One region of the Nocardia sp. NPDC060255 genome, then DNA from elsewhere that is predicted to be linked to it. Evidence: riboswitches for the same ligand, from Rfam matches in the RefSeq annotation. Region 1 holds a riboswitch; each other region holds the start of a gene.
The links. A riboswitch is a leader RNA that binds a small molecule or an ion and turns the genes downstream of it on or off. The one in region 1 is predicted to bind cobalamin.
Positions count from the first base shown of each region.

Region 2: it holds a riboswitch for cobalamin, as region 1 does, so the genes downstream of both, ACFWF1_RS05420 (CbtB-domain containing protein) here and ACFWF1_RS25875 (CbtB domain-containing protein) in region 1, are expected to answer to the same signal.
Region 3: it holds a riboswitch for cobalamin, as region 1 does, so the genes downstream of both, metE (5-methyltetrahydropteroyltriglutamate--homocysteine S-methyltransferase) here and ACFWF1_RS25875 (CbtB domain-containing protein) in region 1, are expected to answer to the same signal.

Region 1 is NZ_JBHXAU010000015.1:33,138-38,735, reverse strand. Features, by position in the region: gene ACFWF1_RS25890 (ATP-grasp domain-containing protein) at 1-1,263, shown strand, start outside; gene ACFWF1_RS25895 (methylaspartate mutase) at 1-1, shown strand, start outside; gene ACFWF1_RS25885 (cation:proton antiporter) at 1,290-2,630, shown strand; gene ACFWF1_RS25880 (SAM-dependent methyltransferase) at 2,703-3,548, shown strand; cobalamin riboswitch at 3,593-3,734, shown strand; gene ACFWF1_RS25875 (CbtB domain-containing protein) at 3,774-3,989, shown strand; gene ACFWF1_RS25870 (CbtA family protein) at 4,020-4,874, shown strand; gene ACFWF1_RS25865 (FAD-dependent oxidoreductase) at 4,934-5,598, opposite strand, start outside.
Region 2 is NZ_JBHXAU010000001.1:1,172,229-1,177,826, forward strand. Features, by position in the region: gene ACFWF1_RS05390 (TetR/AcrR family transcriptional regulator) at 1-370, opposite strand, end outside; gene ACFWF1_RS05395 (FMN-dependent NADH-azoreductase) at 511-1,158, shown strand; gene ACFWF1_RS05400 (DMT family transporter) at 1,160-1,480, shown strand; gene ACFWF1_RS05405 (OsmC family peroxiredoxin) at 1,588-2,028, shown strand; gene ACFWF1_RS05410 (hypothetical protein) at 2,116-2,607, opposite strand; gene ACFWF1_RS05415 (CbtA family protein) at 2,643-3,440, opposite strand; gene ACFWF1_RS05420 (CbtB-domain containing protein) at 3,431-3,625, opposite strand; cobalamin riboswitch at 3,654-3,809, opposite strand; gene mhuD (mycobilin-forming heme oxygenase MhuD) at 3,887-4,201, opposite strand; gene ACFWF1_RS05430 (alpha/beta fold hydrolase) at 4,295-5,041, shown strand; gene ACFWF1_RS05435 (A/G-specific adenine glycosylase) at 5,038-5,598, opposite strand, start outside.
Region 3 is NZ_JBHXAU010000003.1:349,748-355,345, forward strand. Features, by position in the region: gene ACFWF1_RS09945 (pyruvate carboxylase) at 1-1,876, opposite strand, end outside; gene ACFWF1_RS09950 (glycosyltransferase) at 1,992-2,867, opposite strand; cobalamin riboswitch at 3,166-3,308, shown strand; gene metE (5-methyltetrahydropteroyltriglutamate--homocysteine S-methyltransferase) at 3,480-5,598, shown strand, end outside.

The sequences.
Region 1 (5,598 bases):
ACCGAACCGATGAGAGATTCGATGCCCGAGGATGATTCGTCCATTGTCGTACTGGTGGATGCGTTTTCCACGGGAGCGCTGCTCGCGCGGCAGGCGCGGCATCAGCACCGGCTGATCCATGTCCAGTCTCGTTCCCATCTGCCCGCGACCTTCTCCGCGAGCCTGCCCGCCGAGTTGTTCGCGGAGGATCTCTCCTATGCGGACCAGGCCGACGACGTCCTGCGCAGGCTCGGCGAACTGGGACCGATCGCAGTCATCGCGGGCAGCGAGTACGGCGTCGAGGTGGCCGACGAGATCGCCGCGAAACTTGGCTTGCGCGGTAATGATCCGGCGCTCTCGCACGTGCGGCGGGACAAGTTCTACATGCTCGAGGCGGTCGCCGGTGCCGGTCTGCGGACGGCACGGCAGCGGCGCGGCAGCGATGCGGAGCGGCTTTTGGCATGGCGTCGGGCCGAAGGGCTCGGGCGGGTGGTGGTCAAACCGCTCGACAGTGCGGGATCCGATGACGTGTTCATCAGCGATTCCGAGGCGGAGGTTCGGGCGGCGGTCCAGGCGATCATCGGCAAGACGAATCTGATGCTGCGGACCAATGCGGCGGTGCTGGCGCAGGAATATCTGGTCGGAGACGAGTTCATCGTCAACTCGGTCAGCCGGGACGGCAAGCACTGGTTCACCGACGCGTGGATCAGCCACAAGGTGACCGTGCGGGACAACCGCCGGATCTATGACTGCGAAGACCTGCTGTCGCAGGACGATCCGCGCTTCACCGAGATCATCGACTACGTTTCGGGCGTGCTCGACGCGCTCGGCATCGCGAACGGGCCCGCGCACACCGAATTGATCTACACCGCAGCGGGTCCCGTGCTGCTGGAGACCGGGGCGCGGCTCTCAGGACTGGCCAACCCGCGCGCCCTCGATCGCGTCACGGGTGTGAACCAGGTCGACCTGACGATGGACTGCTACCTCGGCGAGGGACGCGCGCTGGCGGCGCAGCCGCCGGTCTATTCGCGGCGGGAGCAGGCGCGCTGCGTGAATCTCATTGCCCACCGGGAGGTTCCGCTGCCTGCCCAGGCGCTGCGGGCGGAGCTCGAACGGCTGCCCGCTATCGAGAGTGTGCGCTTCCGTATCGCCGATCAGGCGATGACCAGGCCGACGGTCGATCTCAACTCGTCGCCGGGTGTGGTGTTTCTCGTGCATCAGGACGCCGCCGAGATCGAACGGTCGTACCGGACGCTGCGTCGGCTCGAACACGAACTCTTGTAGGAGCCCCTGACAGGCAGAGAGCATCGATGACGAATACGCAGCTGGGGCAAATCCTTCTCGCCGTCCTGGTGCTCCTGCTGGGGGCCAACCTGCTCGGTCAGCTGTTCCGCCGACTGCGTCAGCCCAAGGTCGTCGGCGAGATCCTGGCCGGAATTCTGCTCGGCCCAACGGTTCTCGGGAAGGTCGCGCCCGGCGTCGCGGCCGAGATGTTCGGCGGCGACCAGGCTGATCCCAGCGCGGTGGTGCTCGGGTTCCTGTACAACCTCGGCTTGTTGCTGCTGATGTTCGTGTCGGGCTGCGCCGCAAAGCATCTGCTGGGCAGGCAGAATCGCACGGCCACCGCGTGGATTCTGGGGATCGGCACGCCGCTGCCGTTCCTCATCGCCCTCGTTGCCGCGCCGCTGCTGCCGCTCGCGGATTTCACCGGTACCGCGGGGAGCGAGCAGGCCGTCGTGCTCGTCTTCGCGGCCGCCACGGCGGTGACCTCGATCCCGGTCATCACCAAGATCTTCTACGACCTCGGCATCCTGCATACCCGCTTCGCCAGTCTGCAGCTGGGATCCGCTGTGCTGGAGGACATTGCGCTGTGGGGAGTGCTCTCCGTGGCCACCGCGATCGCGGGCGCCACCCTCGGCGCGGCCGGTGATGAGCTGACCGCGACCATCGGCGGGCACATCGCGGTCAACGCCGCCTACGTGATCGTCGCGCTCACCGTTATGCCTGCCGTGCTGCGTACGCTCTCCCGGGCCGAATGGAATGTGGTGGCGCGCAATTCGCCCATCGCGTGGATGCTCATCGTGTTCCTGGGTTATGTCTCCCTGGCCGCCGCCCTCGACGTGACGCCGGCGTTCGCCGCGTTGCTGGCCGGCTTCGGCGTGATGGGCGGCATGAAAGGTACTGAGCAGGAACGATTCCGGGACCCAATGCAGTCCATCAGCGATGTCTCAGGACACTTCTTCGTTCCGCTGTACTTCGCCATCGTCGGCTACCGGCTCGACCTTTCCACGACGTTCGACCCGCTGATGCTGGTGGGGTTCCTGGTCGGCACGTCGCTGGTGGTGTTCCTGTCCGTGGGTCTCGGCGCCAAGCTGGCCGGGATGAGCCGCCTCGACATCGTCAATCTCGCCATCACCCAGAATGCCCGCGGCGGGCCGGGCATCGTGATGGCCTCGGTGGCCTTCGACGCGGGCATCATCAACGCCACCTTCTACACAACCCTGGTGCTCACCGCCGTGCTCACCTCCCAGGCCTGTGGCTGCTGGCTCGACTATGTGCTGCGCAAGGGGTGGCCGCTGCTGTCCGGCGCCGACCTGCGCCGCCGGGGCATCGAACCGGCACCCGAGGAACTGGCGCCGCAGCGGCCGTGACTCGACGCATGCGGGTCGGGTGGAGTGGTTAACTCGATAGGGAGACTTGGGTGTCGAGGGCAGGAGGGTGTCATGGCGGAGGCGAACGGGATGACCGATCTGAAGCAGGGACAGCCGCACAGTGCCCGCATCTATGACTATTTCTTGGGCGGCAAGGACAACTATGCGGCCGACCGGTTGGCTGCCGACACGATCGAGCAGGCCATTCCCAATGTTCGGCTGGTCGCACGAGAGAACCGCGAGTTCATGCGTCGCGCGGTCGGCTACCTCGGCGCACAGGGCATCCGTCAATTCGTCGACATCGGCACCGGCATCCCCACCGAACCCAATCTGCACCAGGTGGCCCAGGAGACGGCCCGCGATGCGCGGGTGGTGTATGTCGACAACGATCCGCTCGTGCTCGCCCATGCTCGCGCGCTGCTCATCGGCACGCCGGAGGGGCGAACCCAGTACATCGAGGCCGATGTCACCGAACCGGCGAAAATCCTTGCCGCGCCGCAACTTCGCGACACCATCGACTTCGCCGAGCCGGTCGCGCTGAGCCTGATCGCGTTGTGCCACTTCGTGCCCGGCGAGCAGATGTACCAGGTCATCGATAAGTTGCTGGAACCGCTTGTGCCAGGCTCGTTTCTAGTGATGACGCACCTCACCGCCGACCTCGATCCGGAGGCGGTCCAGGGCACGGTGCGCGCCTATGAGGCCAGTGGTATACGGATGGAAGCGCGTACGTATGACGGGGTCGCCCGCTTCTTCTCGGGTTTGCAATTGATCGAACCGGGCATCGTGCCGATCGGCCGGTGGTTTCCCGGCGGCACCGCGCCGGATCCGAACGCTGTTGTCCCGCTGGCCGTTGCGGACTCCGCCGCTGTGCTGAAACCGCCCGCTGCCGGATATGCCGCGATCGGGCGTAAGCAATAGGGCGTTTCGGAACACGCTCGGGTAACGGCGTTCGGCGATCCTTGACCTGTCGTTTCGACCGCTTCTAGAGTTGACGTCTGCTGGGTATGAGGAATCTGGTGTAAATCCAGAGCGGTCGCGCCGCTGTGAACATGCTGTGAATAGCGGTGTGTGAGTCAGAAACTCGGTTCGGCAGGAGTTTTCATTCTGGACGTAGGGACGCGCAATCCCTGGAAGGAGTCCCGCATGGCCACTTATGTTCCGCATGCCGGTGTGACGGTTCGTCCGCTCAGCGCCTCGGTCTCGAGCACGCTCTGGTTGGTCGGCACGGTGCTGGGGGCACTGCTGATCTACTACTTCGTCGGTATCGATCAGGGCGCGGTGTCGATTTTCGGCAGCGACACCCACGTCCACGAATTCGTGCACGACGCAAGGCATTTCCTCGGCTTCCCGTGCCATTGAGTCGGCTCGGCCGGAGCGAGTGGTAGCGGTATGGAGAAGCAGATAATCGGTCGCGGCCTGCTCGCGGGCGCGATCGGTGGGTTGCTGGCGTTCGTGTTCGCGCGGATTTTCGCCGAGCCGGTGATCCAGCGGGCGATCGACTACGAAAGCGGTAGGGACGAGGCGCAGGAGGCGCTGGACAAGGCCGCGGGCCACCCGATGGGAGATATGGGCGCGGAGGTGTTCACCCGGACGGTGCAGTCCAATGTCGGGATCGGCCTCGGGATGATCCTGTTCGGTGTCGCCATGGGTGGACTGTTCGCGGTCGCCTACGCGCTGAGCGTCGGCCGGGTCGGCAAGGTGTCGGCGCGCAACCTGGCGCTGCTGCTGGCCGGGGCGTTCTTCGCGGCGGTGTATCTGGTGCCGTTCCTGAAGTATCCGGCGAACCCGCCCTCGATCGGGCATCCGGATACGATCAGGGACCGGACGGCGTTGTATCTGACGATGGTGGTGTTGTCCTCGCTGTTCCTGCTCGGCGCGGTCCTCTTGGGTCGGAGATTGGCAGCGCGCGTTGGCAATTGGACTGCGAGCCTGCTTGCGGCACTCGCCTTCGTGGTGGCTATCGGGATCGTGATGCTGCTTTTGCCTCAGCTGGGGCATCTTTCGGCGAACACCGCCGAATTCGGCAGGCAGGCGACCGAAACACCGCAGCCGCTGACGGATTCGTCGGGCGGCATCGTGTATCCGGGATTCCCCGCCGATGACCTCTATCGGTTCCGGTTGTATTCGATTGCCGCGCAGGCAATCCTGTGGCTGTCGATCGGACTGGTCTTCGCTACGTTGAGCGGCAAGCTGTTCGAGCCGACGCGTAGATCAGACGCTGCGGAAGCAGGTGTCGCCACATAGGAAGCGCCGCAACGGCGTTGTGATTCTCGCCGGATGGATGTCGAGCCGATCCGGCGGGTCTACGCGTGTCCGGTGAACATGGTGACCAGGCTGTGTGGTGCGTTGTCGCCGGACATCAACTCGTGCAGCTCGGCGCCGTCGATGGCGATATCGGTGCTGCGGGGGAACATGGCGAGCTCGTATTCGGCGATCGCGGCCTCGATGTCGCCGGGATGGGCGGCGAGGGCTTTGCCGAGTTCGGCGCCGTCGAGCAAGGCCAGGTTGGCTCCCTCGCCGTTCGGCGGCGCGAGGTGGGCGGCGTCGCCGACCAGTGTTACGCCCGGCACCCGGTCCCATTTGTGGCCGATCGGCAGGGTGTAGTGCGGGCGGAAGACCGGGGCGGTGTCGGCGTCGGTGATCAGTGCGGTGAGTTCTGGTGCCCAGCCGTCGAATTCGTGCGCGATCCGCGCCTTGGTGGCGGTGGCATCGGTGAAATCGATGGCGGCGAACCAGTCCAGCGTCCTGTTGAGCGTCACGTAGGTGTGCAGAGTGTCGCCGCTTTCGCGGTGCGCCTGGATCCCCTTGCCGGGCGCCGGTGCGATCAGCGATCCGCCGCCGACTACTTTCGCGACGGCGGGGTGGCGGGTGTCGGCGTCGTACAGGTAGGTCTCGACGTAGGCGAGACCGGTGTATTCGGGTGTGGCACTGGACAATAGCGGACGGACCCGGGACCAGGCGCCGTCGG
Region 2 (5,598 bases), on a different contig from region 1:
CGCCGAGCACCAAATCCGCATGCGCGTCCAGCAATTCGACCATCGCGGCGTAGAACGCGGCCAGCCGTGCCGCGGGCGGCGCACCGGGGCCGAGCGGCGGCACGCCGCCGATCAGCTGCTCCTGTAGCGCTCGTTCGTGTTCGTCGAGCAGCGCGACGGCGATCGAATTCGTGTCCGGGTAGCGGCGATACAGCGTGCCGCGGCCGACGCCCGCCGCCTTGGCGATGTCGTCCATCGTCACGGCCCGCGGGTCGCGGGTGGCGAACAGTTCGGCGGCCGCGGCGAGCACCTTGGCCCGGTTGCGTGCCGCGTCCGCGCGCTCGGGCGGCGCGGCCGATTGCCCGCTGAGCAGATCTGAGTGCCTGGTCATGTCGCTGACTGTACCCGAGTTCCGGAATAAGTGGACATAGTGTCCGGTTGCCGATACTGTCGATCTGGCACTAAGTGGACACGACGTCCAGTTGGCCGCTGGTCGTCCGACGGCACGGAAACACAGAGTGAGGTCTAGTTATGAGTACGTTGTTGCACCTGGATGCGAGCGCCCGCACCAGCTCGATCAGCCGGGAGCTGAGTGCGGTATTCGCCGATGCGTGGCGAGCCGGGAATCCAGACGGCGGCTACCGCTACCGGGATCTGGCGGCCGACCCGATCCCGTTCATCGATGCGGCGTGGACCGAGCTGTGCGATGCGGTGCTTGCGCAGGGAAGTACCGACCTCGGCCGGCTCAGTGAGCTGGTGCGCACGCCGGAACAAGCTGCGGCGTGGGCGATCGTCGAGCCGCTGCTGGCCGAGGTGCTGGCCGCGGACGTCATCCTGATCGGCTCCCCGATGTACAACTACTCGATTCCGGCCGCCCTCAAGGCCTGGCTGGATCAGGTGACGTTCCCGCGAATGTCATTGGGCCACCGCCGTTTCGTCGTCGCGACCGCCCGCGGCGGCGCCTACTCGCCCGGTGCGCCGAAGGCCGCCTTCGACTACCAGGAGCGCTTCCTGCGCGACTTCTTCGCGGGCCATTTCGCCGTCCAGGACACGGTTTTCATCAATGCCGAACTGGCCAACGCCCGCCAGGATCCCGCGCTGGCCCACCTGCGCGGCAAGCACCACGAGTCGTACGCGCTCGCCCTCGAGACCGCACGCAATCTCGCTAAGGAGTACTGACGTGAACTGGGTCGTCCTGGGCATCGCGGGCCTGGTCGAGATCGTCTGGTCACAGAGCATCAAACCGACGGAGAACTTCACCCGCCTGGTGCCGACCGTGATCTGCTTCGTGCTCGGCGTCACCGCGGTGTACCTGCTGTCCAGGGCCATGCAGACGCTGCCGGTCGGCACCGCCTACGCGATCTTCACCGGGATCGGCGCGGTCGGCGCCATCGGCCTCGGCATCGTGTTCAACAAGGATCCGCTCAGCGCGGGCCGAGTGTTCGCCCTCTCGCTGATCATCGGCGGCATCGTGCTCGCCAGGGTCACCAATCCCGAATGACGAATGGCGCCAACGTTGCTCGTAGTGCGCTCTAGTCCGACCCGCAGACGCGGGGCGGCAGGCTGGCTAAGCTCGGGCTGCATCCAATAATCAGCGAAAGGACCGTGATGCCTACACGTACCGCGCGTACTGCCTGGACCGGCACTCTGCAGGAGGGGTCGGGACAGGTCGAGCTGGCCAGTTCCGGGGTCGGCAAGTACGACGTGTCGTTCCCGAAGCGTTCCGCCGAGGACGCCGACGGCACCACCAGCCCGGAGGAGCTGATCGCGGCGGCGCACTCGTCCTGCTACGCGATGGCCCTTTCGGCCCAGATCGGTAATGCGGGCGGCACGCCGGAGAGCCTGGACGTCAGTGCCGATGTGACCCTCGGCCCGGACCCGGCCGGTGGCTTCCGGATCAGCGGCATCAAGCTGACCGTGCGCGGCAAGGTCTCCGGCCTCGACGCCGACGGCTTCGCCGCCGCGGCCGAGGCCGCCAAGGCGGGCTGCCCGGTCAGCAAGGCCCTCGCCGGCGTCGACCACATCCTCCTCGACGCGGCCCTCGTCTAACTCGGTACAGCAGGCTGCCCGGTTCGCGCACTGTGGTGCGGGAGCCGGGCAGTTTTGTGTGACAACCGATTTCGGGTGAGCAATGGGTCAGGCCCGGCGAAAGAAGCGGCGGGCCGCAGGGTGGTACATCGCGGGGATGGCGATCAGGACTGCGACGATATGGACAGTGCGGAACAGACCGATCACCGCGGATTCGATGGTGAGGTGGGCGAACAGGTCGCCGAACTTGTCCGCGGAGAGCAGCGCCGCGAGCGGTTCGATGATCAAGGAGAGCAGCCCGATCACGCCGATGCCGAAGGTCAGCAGCAGGCGGGCCCAGCGGGCGCCGTGCGTCATTCGGATGGCGACGAGGAGAACGACCAGGTAGATCCCGAGCCGCACGGCCAGCCCGGTCGTCAGGTCCGCTATGTCGACCTCGTCGCGCTCCAGTAGCAGCGCGGACTGCTCGATCGCCTCGGCGACGCCGGCGAGCAGGGCGACGACGAGGCCGACGAACGCGACGAGGACGGCGCGCGGTGGTTGTGCGGGTACGCCCGAACGCAGCGGTGCGGGCAAAAAGGAAAGGGCAGTGCCGGTCATGACACCGACACTGCCCTGCGTCTTCCGGATGCGGATCAGCCCGCGGTAGCGATCGACTCTCGTACCGGAGTATCACTGCGCGTGGCGAATTCGCTGAGCGCGGCGAAGCCGAGGGCCAGGCAGGCCCACAGCGTCGCGGTCTCGGCCAGCGAGGACGCCCGGAACTGCCACAGCAGCGCGGCCGGGAAGTCCGCCTTCACCTCGTTGATGCCCGGCAGCAGGATGTAACCCGCCGCTGTCGCGAGGACGAACGCGGCGAGCCCACCGATCAGTCGCAGCGTGCTCAGCTGACCGCGCAGCAACTTGTAGACGTACACGCTCGCGCCGACGGCCACCAGGCCGAGCAGCACGGCGGCCACCCAGAGCAGGGTGCGCTGGTTGATCGTCTCCGGATCACCGACCGCAGGTGGGTTCGCCGGATATTTGAAGAACGGCACGGCCACGATCGCGGCCCAGCCGCCGAGCCCGATGCCGAGCGCGAGTTTCGGCCCGGAGAGCGTGGTGTAGCGGCGGGCGAAATGCGCGACGGAGGCGAAGATGGCGCCGAGCGCGAGACCGGCCAGGCCGAGCGCGAGGAACTGCCCCGCCTTCTGGCCGGTGCGGCTGACCAGCGGTTCTTCCTCGTCGCCGTGCGAATGCCCGTTGGTCGCTTCCGCTTCCGTGCCGTGCGGATGATCCGCGGCGGCCGCGCTACCGGCCTCCTCGATGGCGATGGCGGCATCGACCTTCGGTTCGCCGATGAAGAAGCCGACCGAGGCGGCCAGCAAGCCTGCGATGAGACCGGCTAGCAGGCCGCGCAACAAAAGGGTCTTCAGGGAACCAATCAGTGGCACGGCAGCCCCAGCAGGTGACGTCCGTCGTGCATCAGCTCATGCAGGTACATCCCGCTGCGCGAGATGACGCCCTGATCGAAGCCGACCAGGTACAGCGTGAGCAGTGCGAGTAGAACGACACCTACTGTGACGAGCACAGTGGCCAGTGAATCGGTTGCCCGGCTCGGCGAATGCGCGATAGCCATGCGAGTCCTCCTAGGGATGCGCGTCCCGTCGAATGGGTTGCGAAGGAGCCGGTGTCTGGCTATCCGGCACCCAGGGACTCGGTGCATGGAACACAGTGGCGCGACCGCTCCGGAATTTCACCGGATTACCGCATCACCCTCGCGTTTTGTCATCCGAACTGTGACACCTGGAAGCACCCGCCGTCAACACGACAGCAGGGGCCCGCCCTGATGTCGGGCGAGTCGCCGGGCAAGTCAGCCCGCCCGGCAGTGCTCGACAGGTCAGTCGGCAGGCTTCGCGGCCACGTCGATGACGACCTCGAATTCCAGCAGCGACGCGCCCGTGGAGACCGGCTGCCGCCGCTCGCCCGCATGCGCCTCGCGCGCGGGCCCGTCCCGCCACGCCGTGAACGCCTCTTCCGAATCCCACTGGGTGACAACGAAGTACCGCTTGTCACCGGCGACCGGCCGGAGCAGCTGGAAGCCGAGGAAACCCGGGGAGCCCTCGACCGCGTGCGCACGGTGGGCGAACCGCTTCTCCAACTCGGGGCCCGCGCCCTCGGGAACCTCGATCGCGTTGATCTTCACAACAGCCATGGGCTCGACAATACGACCCGCCAGCGTCCGTCCGGTATGGGCCATATCGGGGGCACCGCGCACGGCCGGGGCGCGCCGGGCAGAATCAGCGGGGTGTTGCACGACGAAGGTGGCGCGGGTGTGCCGATCCTGCTGCTGCACGGATTGATGGGCAGTGCCAGGACCTGGCACGATCAGCTGGACTGGCTGCGCGACTACGGCCACGTCTACACCTTCGACGCCGCCGGGCACGGCAGGCCGGCGCCGGCCGAGCTGACCACCGAGGCGTTCGTCGCCGATCTGGCCGCCGCGACCGCGGGCATCACCGAGCCCATGGTGGTGATCGGGCATTCGATGGGCGCGCTGCACGGCTGGGTGTTCGCCGCGACCTACCCCGATCGGGTGCGCGCGCTGGTGGTCGAGGACATCGCCCCGGATTTCACCGGCCGGACCGCCGCGAATTGGGCGGCGATGATCGAGGCGTGGCCGCAACCGTTTCCGGATGCGAATGCGGTGCTGAGGTTCTTCGGGCCGGTCGCCGGTCGGTACTTCCTCAACTCGTTCGAGCACGGCCCGGACGGATACCGGCTGCACGGGTCGGTCGCGACGTTCCGCGATATCTCCGAGGAGTGGGGGAGCCGCGACTTCTGGCCGCAGTGGCACGCCATCCGGGTGCCCGCGCTCTTGCTCGAGGGCGAACACACCATCACCCCGGCCGGCCAGATGCGTCAGATGGCCGAGGCACATCCCGATGCCGAGCACGTACTCGTCTCGGGCGCAGCGCATCTCGTGCACGACGACCAGCCCGGCCAGTACCGGGAAGCCGTCGAGCGCTTCCTCCGCCGCGTGCTGAACGTCTAGTTGCCGCCTTCACCGGCGAGCGCGAAGAGACCGTCGACGGTTTGCTCGATCAGGCCGTCCACCAGTAGCGAGTCCAGAGCCCGGGCTCGCTGGCCGGGATCGAGGGGCCAGGCGAGGTCGAGACTCACCCGCTCCACCGGTCCCGTCGCGCCGCGCAGGACATCGAGCAACCTACCGCGCGCTTGGCGGTCGGTGCCCTCGTATTTCTGTGTGCGACGGACGATTTCGGAAACGGGACGGCCTGCGGCGACCCACGCGCAACTCGGCAGCGGGCAGCGCGAACAGTCCGGTGTGCGCGCCGTGCACACCGTCGCACCCAGCTCCATCAACGCGGCCGAGAACACCGCCGCACGATCGATCTGTTGCGGCAGTAGAGCTTCCGTCTCCGGCAGATCACGCGACGACGGATTACCCGCCTCCGCACGGCCGTGCACCGCCCGAGCGACAACTCGGCGAACGTTGGTGTCCACCACCGGAACTCGTTGTCCGTAGGCGAAGCACGCGACCGCCCGCGCCGTGTACGCCCCGATGCCGGGCAGGCCGAGCAGTACGTCCAC
Region 3 (5,598 bases), on a different contig from region 1:
CGGACACGAACGCCCGCGTCACCTGCTCCGGATACGGCGTGTAGCCCACGGTATTACGGCCACGCAGCAGCATCTGCAGACAGATGTTCGGCACGGCCGCGCGCAAGGCGGCCAACCGCTCCCACGGGTCCTCGTACAGGAAGCGCAGCGCCACATCGTAAGTCGCGCCGCCCCAGGCCTCGATCGACAGCAGTTCGGGCGTCAGCCGGGCCACGTGCCCCGCGACACCGAGCAGGCCGTTGGTGCGCACGCGAGTGGCCAGCAGCGACTGGTGCGCGTCCCGGAACGTGGTGTCGGTGACGCCGACCGCCTGCTGCGCGCGCAGCGCCTTCGCGAAACCTTCTGGCCCGAGCTGCAACAGCCGCTGCCGAGAGCCGTCCGGCGGCGGCACCGACAGATCGATCGCGGGCAGCTTGTCGTGCGGATACACCGTCGTCGGCCGCTCGCCGTGCGGCTTGTTCACCGTGACGTCGGCCAGATACGTGAGGATCTTGGTGCCGCGGTCCGCCGACCCCCGCTGGTTGAGCAGCTCCGGACGCTCATCGATGAAGGACGTGGTGACCCGCCCCGCCCTGAAGTCCGGGTCGTCGAGCACCGCGAGCAGGAACGGAATGTTGGTGGTAACGCCACGAATTCGGAACTCGGCGAGCGCCCGCTGGGCCCGCGACACCGCCGCGCCGAAGTCGCGGCCGCGGCAGGTGAGCTTCACCAGCATCGAGTCGAAGTAGGCGCCGATCTCGGCACCGAGGTTGGCGCCGCCGTCGAGCCGGATGCCCGCGCCGCCCGGCGTGCGGTAGGCGGTGATCCGGCCGGTGTCGGGGCGGAAGCCGTTGTTCGGGTCCTCGGTGGTGATCCGGCACTGCATCGCGGCACCGCGGATGCTGACCGTTTCCTGACTGAGCCCGAGCTGTTCGAGGGTCTCCCCCGCCGCGATCCGCATCTGTGACTGCACCAGGTCGACATCGGTGATCTCCTCGGTCACCGTGTGCTCGACCTGGATGCGCGGGTTCATCTCGATGAAGACGTGCTTGCCGCGCTCGTCGAGCAGGAACTCGACGGTGCCCGCGCAGCTGTAACCGATCTCCTTGGCGAAGGCCACCGCGTCGGCGCAGATGCGGTCGCGCAGTTCGGGATCAAGGTTCGGTGCGGGCGCGAGCTCGATCACCTTCTGGTGCCTGCGCTGCACCGAGCAGTCGCGCTCGAACAGGTGCATCACGTTGCCGTGCTGGTCGGCCAGGATCTGCACCTCGATGTGGCGCGGGTTCACCACTGCCTGCTCGAGGAAAACGGTCGGATCGCCGAACGCCGATTCGGCCTCGCGCGACGCGGCCTCGATGGACTCGCGCAGGTGCTCGGCATCGGCGACCCGGCGCATGCCGCGCCCGCCGCCGCCGGCCACCGCCTTGACGAAGATCGGGTAGTCCAGCTCTTGCGACGCGGCGAGCAGCTCGTCCACGTCCGCGGACGGCGCGCTGGAGCGCAGCACCGGCAGGCCTGCGGCCTTGGCCGCGGCGATGGCCCTGGCCTTGTTGCCCGCGAGCTCGAGCACGTCGGCGGACGGGCCGATGAAGGTGATGCCCTCGCGGGCGCAGGCCGCGGCCAGGTCCGGGTTCTCGGACAGGAAGCCGTAGCCAGGGTAGACGGCGTCGGCGCCTGCCGACTTTGCCGCGTCGACGATCGCGTCGATCGACAGATACGCCCGGACCGGGTGTCCCTGTTCACCGATCTGGTACGACTCGGCCGCCTTCATCCGATGGACCGAATTGCGGTCCTCGTACGGGAAGACGGCTACCGTCCCCACGCCGAGCTCGTAGGCCGCGCGAAAGGCCCTGATGGCGATCTCGCCGCGGTTGGCAACCAGAACTTTCGTGAACATCCGCCTAAGGTACCCGGACTCCGCCCCCACGCAGACACGGAAGGGGCCTTCGCAAGCATCTTCACAACCCGGGCTAGCACTGTTGCGAAGATCCGTGCCCCGCGACATCACATCGTCAGATCCAGTGCATCGTGCGATGCCGGAACCCGCCCCGGAACTGACCTACCGCGAGGCCGATCATCAGTCCGCGTTCTTCGGCGACTAATCCGCGAGTAAAGGGCAGCCGAATCATCCGTAACAAAACTTCGGGAAGATGAATTTCGGGTAAACCATTCTTGGGGAATTCGCCGTTCAGTCGCGCAAGGCCGAGACCTCTGCTACGGCCCTGCCGATAGCCGGGCCGGAAACCGCGACGGTAGCGATAGGCGATCAGCGCCTCGGCCAGATAGCCGAGGCGGTATCCCGCTCGATGGGCGCGCCAGCCGAATTCGAGATCCTCGTTGGCGGCATAGCTGGCGTCCTGTCCGCCGAGCTTCCGATAGACCTCGGCGCGGCACGCCATGCTGGTGCCGATGATCACAGGAGCATAAACGCCGGGCGGCTGGAATTGGTCCGGCGCCGGGATGTTGGCGACCAGGCGCGGGTGGTCCGTGTTGAGCGAATCACCCTCGATCGCAGAACAAGTCAGGTCGTAGCCCTCGTCCAGGAACTCGACCATGCGACTGACCCAGCTCGGGTACGCGCGGTCGTCGTGATCACAGAACAGTAACACCTCACCCGTGGCACTACCGGCCCCGACATTTCGGGCAAATGCGGCACCGCACCCACCCGACGCATCAACATACCGGAGCTTCAGCCGATCCCGGACCTGGTGATTTTCGATATGGACGCGCACGTCGACCGGTGAGCCGTTGTCGGCGATGACAACGTCGAATTCCCCCGGATAATCTTGACGCGTCAAGGCGTCCAGCTGTATATCGAGCAGATCACGGCCCGCGACCGTCTCCACATATGTCGGAATGACGATCGATACCGATCGTTCAGTCGTCACAAGCACTCCTGCTATCGACCCCCGCGCCGAAGCCCTCCCCAGAGGGTGACAACTTTAGACATATTCCGGAAAGCTGGGCTACACCCGATTTCCGTGGGGTTCCTCACAGACTTGGACAGGCGACCAGATGACGCGGGCCAGCCGATCGAGAGCGACCGCCGCACCGCCCGGCCGCACCGCGCTCCCGCCACGCGCCCTATGCTGGAGGGTGCAGCTGGTTCACCGCGCGCGTACGAGATGGAGCCCCGTCGTCGCGTTGCGGAGCCGAGTTCGGCCGCCCCGAAAGGGCGGACGGGCGAGAGGGAACCCGGTGGGAATCCGGGACTGTCCCGCAGCGGTAAGCAGGAACGAACGCCGTTACAAGCACTGGGCGCACCACACCCGGGAAGCGACGGCCAGTAGGTCGGCCGACCAGGCCGGTGCCTGTGAGTCCGAAGACCTGCCAGCCGTGTCGGATACGCCGTATCCGACGGCCACCGCCTCGTGGATCTGGGCGCGCGGTCTACCAGTACTTGATGTGTCGGGCTCTGTTGTCGAATCTCCTGACGTGTCACCCGGTAGCCGCGCAGCCCGCATGGCGACGGCCCACGACACCAGCACTGGAGAGACAACGTGACTGTTGTAAATCAGACACCGTTCACCGCAACGGTTCTCGGGCTACCTAGGGTCGGACCGCGGCGTGAGCTCAAGCGGGCCACCGAGGCCTACTGGGCAGGCAAGATCGACGCCGATCAGCTGCACACCGTCGCCCGCGACCTGCGGCACGCCCAACTCGCCGAACTACAAGCGGCAGGCCTGGATTCGATTCCGGTGGGCACCTTCTCGTACTACGACCAGGTACTCGACACCGCCGTCCTGCTCGGCGCGCTGCCGCCGCGGGTGGCCGGGATCGCCGATCCGCTGGACCGCTACTTCGCCGCCGCGCGCGGCAACGCTGGGTCCGACCTAAAAGCCGGCATCGAACCGCTGGAAATGACCAAGTGGTTCGACACCAACTACCACTACCTGGTGCCGGAAATCGACCAGGACACGGCGTTCTCGCTGAACCCGGCGAAGCTGCTCGACGAGGTGCGCGAGGCACTCGCGCTCGGCGCGCCCGCCCGTCCGGTGGTGGTCGGCCCGATCACCTTCCTGAAGCTGGCCAAGGCCACCGGCGGGGCGGCGCTGGACCGGCTCGCCGAACTCGTCCCGCTGTATTCCGAACTGCTCCGGCTGCTGGCCGAGGCGGGCATCGGCTGGGTGCAGATCGATGAGCCCGCGCTGGTCACCGACCTCACCGAGGCCGAAATCGAGCTGGTGCGAAGCACTTACACCGAGCTGACCGCGTCGGCCGAGCGTCCGGCGATCCTGGTGGCGACCTACTTCGGGCACGCCGACGCGGCGCTGAACGCGCTGGCGAGCACCGACATCGAGGGCATCGCGCTCGACTTCACCTCCGGCACCGGTGTTTCCGATGTCGCCGGTATTCCGGCGCTGGCGAGCAAGCTGCTGGTGGCCGGTGTGGTCGACGGACGCAACGTCTGGCGCGCCGATCTCGACGCCGTGCTCGCCACCCTCGGCACCCTGCTGGGTTCGGCTGCCTCGGTGGCGGTTTCGACCTCCTGCTCGCTGCTGCACGTGCCGTACACGCTGGCCGCGGAGACCAAGCTGGACGAGCGGCTGCGGTCGTGGCTGGCCTTCGGTACCGAGAAGGTGGCCGAGGTTCGGCTGCTGGCGACCGCGCTGACCGCGGGCACCGAGGCGATCGACGCCGAATTGGCCGACACCCGTGCGGCATTGGCGGCGCGGCAGGCCGACACCCGGCTGCATGACCCGCAGGTGCGGGCCCGGCTGGCCGAGCTGGGCCCGGACACGATCCGCCGCGCACCCGCCGAGGAGCGCCGCGTACTGCAGCAGGAGCAGTTGCACCTGCCGCCGCTGCCGACCACCACCATCGGCTCGTACCCGCAGACCTCGGCCATCCGGTTGGCCAGGTCCGCGTTCAACAAAGGCGAGATCGACGAGGCGGAATACATCCGCCGGATGCGCGCCGAGGTCGCCGATGTCATTGCGCTGCAAGAGAAGTTGGGCCTCGACGTGCTGGTGCACGGCGAGCCGGAGCGCAACGACATGGTGCAGTACTTCGCCGAGCAGCTCGACGGCTTCGCCGCCACCGAGCTCGGCTGGGTGCAGTCCTACGGTTCCCGCTGCGTGCGGCCGCCGATCCTGTTCGGCGACGTCAAGCGGCCGACGCCGATGACCGTCGACTGGATCAGCTACGCCCAGTCGCTCACCGCGAAGCCGGTCAAGGGCATGCTCACCGGGCCGGTCACCATCCTGGCCTGGTCGTTCGTCCGCGACGACCAGCCGCTCGGCGACTCGGCGCGGCAGGTCGCGCTGGCGATCCGGGACGAGACGGTGGACCTGCAGGCCGCGGGCATCCGCGTCATCCAAGTCGACGAGCCCGCGCTGCGCGAGCTGCTGCCGTTGCGCAAGGCCGATCAGCAGGCCTACCTCGACTGGTCGGTGCAGTCGTTCCGCCTGGCCACCTCCGGTGTCTCGGACGCCACCCAGGTGCACACCCACCTGTGCTACTCGGAGTTCGGCGAGGTGATCGACGCGATCGCCGGCCTGGACGCCGACGTGACCTCGATCGAGGCGGCGCGCTCGCGAATGGAGGTGCTCGACGACCTCAACGCGGCGGGCTTCGACCTCGGCGTCGGGCCGGGGGTCTACGACATCCACTCGCCCC